One region of the Streptomyces sp. CAI-85 genome, then DNA from elsewhere that is predicted to be linked to it. Evidence: predicted binding sites of a transcription regulator. Region 1 holds the regulator's gene; the other holds the start of a gene.

Region 1 (4,853 bases):
GCCCGCCATGGGGGCCTGCACGATCGGATACGGGAAGAGATCGGTCAGTGCGGAGGACATGACGGCATGTTGTCACGTCCTCCGAACAAGTCCGAATCGGGTCTTCCCGGCGGTCGGCGCCGCCCCATGACGGCGCTTTCCGGGCCGTCGGACGCCGTGGCGGGCGCCCTTCGGCCCGTTGCCTCAGCGGCCGTTGAAGGCGTCCTTCAGCCGGGAGAACAGACCCTGCTGCCCGGGCTGGAACTGGCCCAGGGGCCGTTCCTCGCCGCGCAGCTTGGCCAGCTCCCGCAGCAGGCGCTCCTGCTCGGGGTCGAGCTTGGTCGGCGTCTGCACCTCGACATGGACGATCAGATCGCCGCGGCCCCCGCCGCGCAGATGCGTGACGCCCCGGCCGTGCAGCGGGATCGACTGGCCGGACTGGGTACCGGGCCGGATGTCGACCTCCTCCAGACCGTCGAGCGTCTCCAGCGGCACCTTGGTGCCGAGGGCCGCCGCCGTCATCGGGAGGGTGACCGTGCAGTGCAGGTCGTCGCCGCGGCGCTGGAACATCGCGTGCGGCAGTTCGTGGATCTCCACGTACAGGTCGCCTGCGGGGCCGCCGCCGGGGCCGACCTCGCCCTCGCCCGCGAGCTGGATCCGGGTGCCGTTGTCGACACCGGCCGGGATCTTCACCGTGAGCGTGCGGCGGGAGCGGACCCGGCCGTCGCCCGCGCACTCCGGGCACGGGGTGGGGACGACGGTGCCGAAGCCCTGGCACTGGGGGCAGGGCCGGGAGGTCATGACCTGGCCGAGGAAGGACCGGGTCACCTGGGACACCTCGCCGCGGCCGCGGCACATGTCGCAGGTCTGCGCCGTGGTGCCGGGGGCCGCGCCCTCGCCGCTGCACGTGGCGCAGACGATCGCGGTGTCGACCTGGATGTCCTTGGTGGTGCCGAAGGCGGCCTCCTCGAGGTCCACCTCCAGCCGGATCATCGCGTCCTGGCCACGCCGGGTCCGCGACCGCGGGCCGCGCTGGGAGGCCGTTCCGAAGAACGCGTCCATGATGTCCGAGAAGTTGCCGAAGCCACCGGCGCCGAAGCCGCCCGCGCCACCGCCGCCCGCCTGCGAGAGGGGGTCGCCGCCGAGGTCGTAGACCTGCTTCTTCTGCGGGTCCGAGAGCACCTCGTAGGCGGCGTTGATCTCCTTGAACCGCTCCTGGGTCTTCGGATCCGGGTTGACGTCCGGGTGCAGCTCGCGGGCGAGCCGGCGGAATGCCTTCTTGATCTCATCCTGCGACGCGTCACGGCGCACGCCGAGAACGGCGTAGTAGTCCGTGGCCACTCAGGACTCCGCCAGGATCTGTCCGACGTACCGTGCCACCGCTCGTACCGCTCCCATCGTTCCCGGGTAATCCATGCGGGTCGGTCCGACCACGCCGAGTTTGGCGACTGCCTCAATGCCCGAACCGTAGCCGACCGAGACCACCGAAGTGGAGTTGAGTCCCTCGTAGGCGTTCTCGTGACCGATGCGTACGGTCATGCCCGAATCTCCCGCCTCGCCCAGGAGTTTGAGGAGAACGACGTGCTCCTCCAGGGCCTCCAGGACGGGCCGGATGGTGAGAGGGAAGTCATGTCCGAAGCGGGTGAGATTGGCGGTGCCGCCGATCATCAGCCGCTCCTCGTTCTCCTCGACGAGCGTCTCCAGCAGGGTGGAGAGCACGGTCGAGACGGTGCCGCGGTCGTCGGCCTCGAAGGCCTCCGGCAGGTCCTCGACCAGCCGCGGCACATCGGTGAACCGGCGGCCCGCGATCCGGCTGTTCAGCCGCGCCCGCAGATCCGCGAGCGAGGCTTCCCCGAAGGGCGCCGGGCAGTCCACCATCCGCTGCTCGACCCGGCCGGTGTCCGTGATCAGCACCAGCATCAGCCGGGCCGGCGCGAGCGACAGCAGCTCGACATGGCGGACGGTGGAGCGGGTCAGCGAGGGGTACTGCACCACGGCGACCTGCCGGGTGAGCTGGGCGAGCAGCCGTACCGTGCGCGCCACGACGTCGTCGAGGTCGACGGCGCCGTCGAGGAAGCTCTGGATGGCGCGCCGCTCCGGCGCGGTCATCGGTTTGACGCCGGCCAGCTTGTCGACGAACAGCCGGTAGCCCTTGTCGGTGGGGATGCGCCCCGCGCTGGTGTGCGGCTGGGCGATGTACCCCTCCTCCTCCAGGGCCGCCATGTCGTTGCGGACGGTGGCCGGGGAGACGCCGAGGTTGTGGCGCTCGGTGAGCGCCTTGGAGCCCACGGGTTCCTCGGTGCCCACGTAGTCCTGGACGATGGCGCGCAGCACCTGAAGCCTTCGCTCGCTCAGCATCGCGCCCACCTCCAGACGTCGTGCACCGGTCCCCCGGGCTCCTCGCCTGGCACTCTTCCCGTTCGAGTGCCAGCGTTCCCCCGCCAGTGTACGGCGGTGGGGTACACCCGGGGCAAGGTCAAGGGGTGCCGCCGGCCATACCGTTAGCGTCGCGGTATGACGGTGACTTGGGAAGAGCTGGGGTGGGAGCGGGTCGCGGCCGGGGTCGGGCGGTGCCGGCTGCCGGGCTGGGACTGCACGGCGGGGCTGGTCGTCGGGGCGGGCTCGGCCCTGCTCGTGGACGCCGGGGCGAGTGTGGCGGAGGGGGCGCGGCTGCGGGCCGAGGCGGAGGAGCTGGCCGGCGGTCGTGTGACCCATCTCGCGCTCACCCACCCCCACTTCGACCATGTGTTCGGCGCCGCGGCGTTCGCGGGCGCGGAGATCTTCGGGGCGGTGGGTCTGGAGACGGTACGGGCGGAGGAGCTGCGGGCGGACGCGGTGCGGCACGGGCTCGACGAGGCGGCGGCGACGGAGGCCGCGGACGTCCTGGTACGGCCCCACCACCTGGTGTGCGGGGAGCGGACCCTCGATCTGGGCGGCGCCCGGCAGGTGCTGCTCGCGAACGTCGGCCCCGCCCACACCGCCCACGACCTGGTGGTCCTGGTCCCCGGCGCCTCCGGTTCGCCCGAAGTGGTGTTCTGCGGCGATCTGGTCGAGGAGTCCGGCGAACCGCAGGCGGGCCCGGACGCGGTGCCCTCGCACTGGCCGGCCGCGCTGGACCGGCTGCTGGACCTCGGCGGTGAGGACGCCCTGTACGTGCCCGGTCACGGGGCGGTGGTGGACGCCGCGTTCGTGCGGGCGCAGCGCGAGGCGCTGGCGGCGCGTTTCGGCGTGTCGCGCTGATCCGGGAGCGATCGGGCCGGCGCTTCTCCTATCGTCATCCGAATGCGCCAGTACTCCGCCGATCTGACCCCTCCCTGGAAGAAGCCGAAGCCCGTCCCCGAGGTCCCGGCGGAGCCCGGCCTGGTGGTGGAGGAGCCCGGGACCGGTTTCTGCGGCGCGGTGATCCGCTGCGAGGCGGGCACGGTGACCCTGGAGGACCGCTTCGGCAAGCACCGGGTGTTCCCGCTGGAGCCGCGCGGCTTCCTCCTCGAGGGCCGGGTCGTGACCCTCGTACGGCCGTCGTCGGGTGCTCCGGTACGTCCCTCCCGTACCGCCTCCGGTTCGGTGGCCGTCCCCGGCGCCCGGGCCCGGGTCGCGCGCGCCGGGCGCATCTACGTGGAGGGCCGGCACGACGCCGAGCTGGTGGAGAAGGTGTGGGGCGACGACCTGCGGATCGAGGGCGTGGTCGTGGAGTACCTGGGGGGCGTGGACGACCTCCCGGCGGTCGTCGCCGACTTCGCCCCGGGTCCTGACGCCCGGCTGGGGGTACTGGTGGACCATCTGGTGCCGGGCTCCAAGGAGTGGCGGATCGCCCGGTCGGTGACCGGCGAGCACGCGCTCGTGGTGGGGCACCCGTACATCGACGTCTGGGAGGCGGTGAAGCCGTCGGTCCTGGGCATCGACGCCTGGCCGCGGGTCCCGCACGGTCAGGACTGGAAGACGGGCGTGTGCCGGGCGCTGGGTTGGCCGGCGGAGAACACGGGGGCGGTGTGGCAGGCGATCCTGGCCCGGGTGACGTCCTACCGGGACCTGGAGCCGGAGCTGCTGGGGAGGGTGGAGGAGCTGATCGACTTTGTTACGGCAGCCGGTGACGCCGGACTCCGTTGAGCGTTCCGAAGTCGCTCGTGTCCAGTTCCACGCCAAGCATGTCGAGCAGCACAGGCTCACCGAACTTCGTGATCCACTGCGCACGGTAGTCGGCTTCGTGTCCTGCGCCGACAGGGTCGGTCAACGTAACGCAGTGCGCCATGATCGGGTCGATGATCAGGTAGACAGGGATTTTGCCTGCCGCGTAGATGGAACGCTTGGCCCCATAGTCCCGGTCGATGCTTGTCTTCGAGACCACCTCGACGACCAAGGTGATCAACGGGGACGGGAGCAGGTTGCCCGAGGCAGGGGCCGTGCCACGTTCCAGCACCACCAGGTCCGGGATGGGCTCGCTGGCCTCGCCACTGATGTCCACATCGGTCGTCTGGAGTCGCTCCCAGCGCTCACGCGGGATCTGATCCTGCACGTCCACCACGATCCGGTTGTGCACCAGATCGGGAGTGGCCATCATCACGATTTCCCCCCGGAGAAGCTCAACCTTGACGCCCTCGGGAGGCTCGAGCTCCTGGAAGAACCTGGTCATCCCGCGTTCGTCCACAGCGGTCATCTCCATGGCCTCCGCATCCGCCGCGTCCTTTTGGCGGCAGCCTACGAATCAGGTTAGGCACCGAACCCGCGTTCCGGGGGGATTCACCCGCCGGGGTGATCAGTCCACCAGGTCCCGCACCACAGCGTCCGCCAGCAGCCGCCCCCGCAGGGTCAGCACCGCCCGCCCGTCGTCGTACGGGGCCCGGTCCAGCAGTCCCTCGGACAGGGCCCGCCGGGAC
Region 2 (4,853 bases), on a different contig from region 1:
CTGCTCCTCACCGTGGAACCGGGGCACCCGGTCGCTCTGCCCGGCGGAGTCGTGCCCGACGTAGGTGCCCTCGGTGACGATCAGACCGACCCCGGCGGCGGCGCGGCGGGAGTAGTACGACGCCACGTCCGCGCCGGGGATGCCGCCCGGGGAGAACATGCGCGTCATCGGCGCCATCGCGATGCGGTTCGGGACGGTCAGGCCGTTGATCGACACCGGCCGGGACAGGATCTCGGCGGCGCGCGTGGTGCTGGGCTGGGTGACGCTCACGTGGGGGCTCCTCGTAACGGTTGACCAGGTGGTATGTGCACATGCATCAAGTGCTGCGTACGTCAACCAGCACGGCGGGCGGAGCATTCCGGCTCCGCCCGCCGCACTTCCTGTGATCCCTCACACGCCGCCCTGGGACGGAGGCCGTGTCAGGTGTTCTTGGTCTCCGTGTACGAGTCCGCGACCGTCACCTTGGCGTAGGAGTTGGAGACGGCGCAGCTACGGAACTGGTGGGAGACCGCCACCTGGTAGACCCGCTTCTTGATGCCGATCTTGTAGGAGACCCGCTTGCGGGCGGGTACGACGATCATGGTCGTCTTGCCCTTGGCGATGGACACGCCGGCCTCGACCGACACACCCATCTTGCTGTTGATCTCCGCCACGGCGATGTCGATCTTGCCGCCGATCTCCCCGCTGACGGTGCCCTTCAGGCTGGCGCTGATCTCCGCGCTGATGCTCTCGCGCACCGAGGCGCTGCTGCGGCGGTTGTCGATGGTCCCCGACGCCACCACCTTGTGCCAGGTGGACGAGATCTCCGTGTACTTGCGCTTGTAGACGTCGTCGCAGTCCGGGTGGGCGGCGGCCGGCGACGCCGACAGGCCCATCAGTCCACCGGCGAACACGGCCGAGGCGGCGGTGGCCGTGACGAACTTGCGCGTGGAAGTGCGCATGGTGTTTCCCCCTGTTGTTCTGTTGTGCTGCCCCGGCCTGGTCGGTGCCGGTGCGGTCCCCCAGAAACTAGCCACCGGCGGGCCCCGGCCACCACGTTTTTGATCAAGATCTGAGGTGGCTGCCGGAACCCGCCCCGCCAGGGGGAACGCCCGAGGGCGGCACCCCCGTGTCACAGGGGTACCGCCCTCGGTCAGACGTCGATCAACCGGAACCGGTCGATCAGAAGTCCATGTCTCCGCCCGGCATGCCGCCGCCGGCCGGGGCCGCGGCCTTCTCCGGCTTGTCGGCGATGACGGCCTCGGTGGTGAGGAACAGCGCGGCGATCGACGCGGCGTTCTGGAGCGCGGAGCGCGTCACCTTGGCCGGGTCGATGATGCCTTCCTTGACCAGGTCGACGTACTCGCCGGTCGCGGCGTTCAGACCGTGGCCCGGGGTCAGGTTGCGCACCTTCTCCACCACGACACCGCCCTCGAGGCCGGCGTTGACGGCGATCTGCTTGAGCGGGGCCTCCAGCGCGATGCGCACGGCGTTGGCGCCGGTCGCCTCGTCACCCTCGAGGTCCAGCTTCTCGAAGACGGAGGACGCCTGGATGAGCGCCACGCCACCACCGGCGACGATGCCCTCCTCGACGGCCGCCTTCGCGTTGCGGACGGCGTCCTCGATGCGGTGCTTGCGCTCCTTGAGCTCCACCTCGGTGGCGGCACCGGCCTTGATGACGGCCACGCCGCCCGCGAGCTTGGCCAGGCGCTCCTGGAGCTTCTCGCGGTCGTAGTCCGAGTCGCTGTTCTCGATCTCGGCGCGGATCTGGTTGACGCGGCCCGCGACCTGCTCCGAGGAGCCGGCGCCGTCGACGATGGTGGTCTCGTCCTTGGTGATGACGACCTTGCGGGCCTTGCCCAGCAGGTCGACGGTCGTGTTCTCGAGCTTGAGACCGACCTCCTCGGAGATGACCTCGCCGCCGGTGAGGATGGCGATGTCGTTCAGCATCGCCTTGCGGCGGTCGCCGAAGCCCGGGGCCTTGACCGCGACGGACTTGAAGGTGCCGCGGATCTTGTTGACGACCAGGGTCGACAGGGCCTCGCCCTCGACGTCCTCGGCGATGATCAGCAGCGGCTTGCCCGACTGCATGACCTTCTCCAGGAGCGGGAGCAGGTCCTTGACGTTGGCGATCTTGGAGTTCGCGATCAGGATGTACGGGTCGTCGAGGACGGCCTCCATACGCTCCATGTCGGTGGCGAAGTACGCCGAGATGTAGCCCTTGTCGAAGCGCATACCCTCGGTGAGCTCCAGCTCCAGACCGAAGGTCTGGGACTCCTCGACGGTGATGACGCCTTCCTTGCCGACCTTGTCCATGGCCTCGGCGATCAGCTCGCCGATCTGGGTGTCGGCGGCGGAGATGGAGGCCGTGGAAGCGATCTGCTCCTTGGTCTCGACATCCTTCGCCTGCTCGAGGAGGGCACCGGAGACGGCCTCGACGGCCTTCTCGATACCGCGCTTGAGGGCCATCGGGTTGGCGCCGGCGGCCACGTTGCGCAGACCCTCGCGCACCAGGGCCTGGGCCAGGACGGTCGCGGTGGTCGTACCGTCACCGGCGACGTCGTCCGTCTTCTTGGCGACTTCCTTGACCAGCTCGGCGCCGATCTTCTCGTACGGGTCCTCGAGCTCGATCTCCTTGGCGATGGACACACCATCGTTGGTGATCGTGGGGGCGCCCCACTTCTTCTCGAGGACGACGTTGCGGCCCTTGGGGCCGAGCGTCACCTTCACGGCGTCCGCGAGCTGGTTCATGCCGCGCTCGAGGCCGCGCCGCGCCTCCTCGTCGAACGCGATGATCTTGGCCATGTGAAGTGGTCCCTCCAGGACTGGGGGTGATTCTTCGGACCGCGCCCGCGCCCGCGACGGACGGCTCGCCGGCCCGTGGTTCCTTGCCCCACTTGGCCTGCGGGCCTCACCGACCCGGTCCTTCGTTGTCACTCTCACCTTCAGAGTGCTAACGCCAATGATTAGCACTCGGCATGGTCGAGTGCAAGCGCCTCTCACGGAAGGACCCGGCCCGTCGCCGGCGGGCGGAGGGCTTCCGGGCACGCCGAAGGGCCCGCACCCCGGGAGGCGCGGGCCCTTCGAAGATGAAACAGAAGAACGACGCTGTCAGTCGGCGCGTGCTTCAGCCGGTCGCCAGTCGGACCATGTCCGCCTGCGGCCCCTTCTGGCCCTGCGAGATCTCGAAATCGACCCGCTGACCCTCTTCCAGGGTGCGGTATCCGTCCATCTGGATCGCGCTGTAGTGGACGAAAACATCCGCACCACCGTCGACCGCGATGAAGCCGTACCCCTTCTCCGCGTTGAACCACTTGACGGTGCCCTGAGCCATGCCTAACTCCCCTATTACTGGCCCTTGCACAGATCCACACTTCGCGGATCCGGGTCAGACCTCACCCCCCAGTTGGTTGGGGGCGTGCGCCGGAACGCGTCGACCGCGGCTGAATGTATCTGTCCAACTGCCGTCTGCAACAGGTCAGTCGGACGAGAATTCCGGACGCACCCGATCCGGAATGTGGCGAGAATTCGCCAGAATTCAGGGCAAGTCGGGCCCGGCAAATGCCGCAAATGCCACGCAAGAGGCACGCACTTTGGCTACTTCTTGTCGGACGCGGGGCAGCGAAGAAAGACTCCGGATCAGGGTTTCGCGACCCGGTTCCCCAACTGTACCGCGCTCAATCACACAGAATTGCCCCCTCCGCTTCTCTTACGGAGGGGGCAATTCGATGAACGCTCGGTAATCGCTGTTACCGACGGTTACTACCGGCGGGTACTGAACACCGGTCAGCCACCGGTCAGCCGCCGGCGACGGCCGGGATGATCGAAACGCCGGCGCCGTCCGGGGTCGCCGTCTCCAGGCCCTGCTCGAAGCGGACGTCGTCGTCGTTGACGTACACGTTGACGAACCGGCGCAGCTTGCCCTGGTCGTCCAGGACGCGGGCGGCGATCCCGGTGTGGTTCTTCTCCAGGTCGGAGATGACCTCCCCGAGGGTCGCCCCGTCGGCGGACACCTCGGCCTGCCCGCCGGTGTAGGTGCGCAGGATGGTGGGGATACGAACGGTCACGCTCATGCCAGGCCAGCCTCTCGGAAGGAGTCGAGGTTCGGACGGATGGTGGCGGTGAGGCCGGTGCCGGCCACCGCGTCGAGGGTCTTGAGGCCGTCGCCCGTGTTCAGGACGACCGTGGTCTTCGCCGGGTCCAGCAGGCCGTTCTCGATGAGCTTGCGGGTGACGCCGACGGTGACCCCGCCTGCCGTCTCCGCGAAGATCCCCTCGGTCCGCGCCAGCAGCTTGATCGCGTCCACGATCTGCTCGTCGGTCACGTCCTCCACCGCGCCGCCGGTGCGCCGGGCGATGTCGAGGACGTACGGGCCGTCCGCCGGGTTGCCGATGGCGAGCGACTTGGCGATGGTGTCCGGCTTCTGCGGCCGTACGACGTCATGGCCCGCCTTGTAGGCCACCGACACCGGCGAGCAGCCCTCGGCCTGCGCGCCGAAGATCTTGTACGGCCTGTCCTCGACGAGCCCCAGCTTGATCAGCTCCTGGAGGCCCTTGTCGATCTTCGTGAGCTGGGAGCCGGAGGCGATCGGCACCACGAGCTGGTCGGGCAGCCGCCAGCCGAGCTGCTCGCAGATCTCGTACGCCAGCGTCTTGGAGCCCTCGGCGTAGTACGGCCTCAGGTTGACGTTGACGAAGCCCCAGCCCTCGCCGGCGGTGTCGCCGATCAGCTCGGAGCAGAAGCGGTTCACGTCGTCGTAGTTGCCCTCGATGCCGACGAGTTCACCGCCGTAGACCGCGGCCATGACGACCTTGCCCTGCTCCAGGTCGTGCGGGATGAACACGCAGGAGCGGAAGCCGGCGCGGGCCGCGGCG

Evidence for each region. Region 1 encodes HrcA, which represses chaperone genes, less so after heat shock. Its sites were predicted from a motif close to TTNGCACTCNGNNNNNCNGAGTGCNAA; they were not measured.
Region 2: groL (chaperonin GroEL) is a predicted target of HrcA. The motif match lies at 2,946-2,972, and genes of this name have one in related genera.

Annotation. Positions count from the first base shown of each region.
Region 1 is NZ_JAANNX010000019.1:76,222-81,074, reverse strand. Features, by position in the region: gene G6W55_RS21560 (nitronate monooxygenase) at 1-60, opposite strand, end outside; gene dnaJ (molecular chaperone DnaJ) at 184-1,320, opposite strand; gene hrcA (heat-inducible transcriptional repressor HrcA) at 1,321-2,337, opposite strand; gene G6W55_RS21545 (MBL fold metallo-hydrolase) at 2,494-3,219, shown strand; gene G6W55_RS21540 (DUF3097 domain-containing protein) at 3,262-4,086, shown strand; gene G6W55_RS21535 (Uma2 family endonuclease) at 4,055-4,633, opposite strand; gene hemW (radical SAM family heme chaperone HemW) at 4,733-4,853, opposite strand, start outside.
Region 2 is NZ_JAANNX010000002.1:155,981-160,833, reverse strand. Features, by position in the region: gene G6W55_RS03635 (NADH:flavin oxidoreductase) at 1-270, opposite strand, end outside; gene G6W55_RS03630 (hypothetical protein) at 420-941, opposite strand; gene groL (chaperonin GroEL) at 1,162-2,784, opposite strand; gene G6W55_RS03620 (cold-shock protein) at 3,107-3,313, opposite strand; gene G6W55_RS03615 (ubiquitin-like small modifier protein 1) at 3,777-4,052, opposite strand; gene thrC (threonine synthase) at 4,049-4,853, opposite strand, start outside.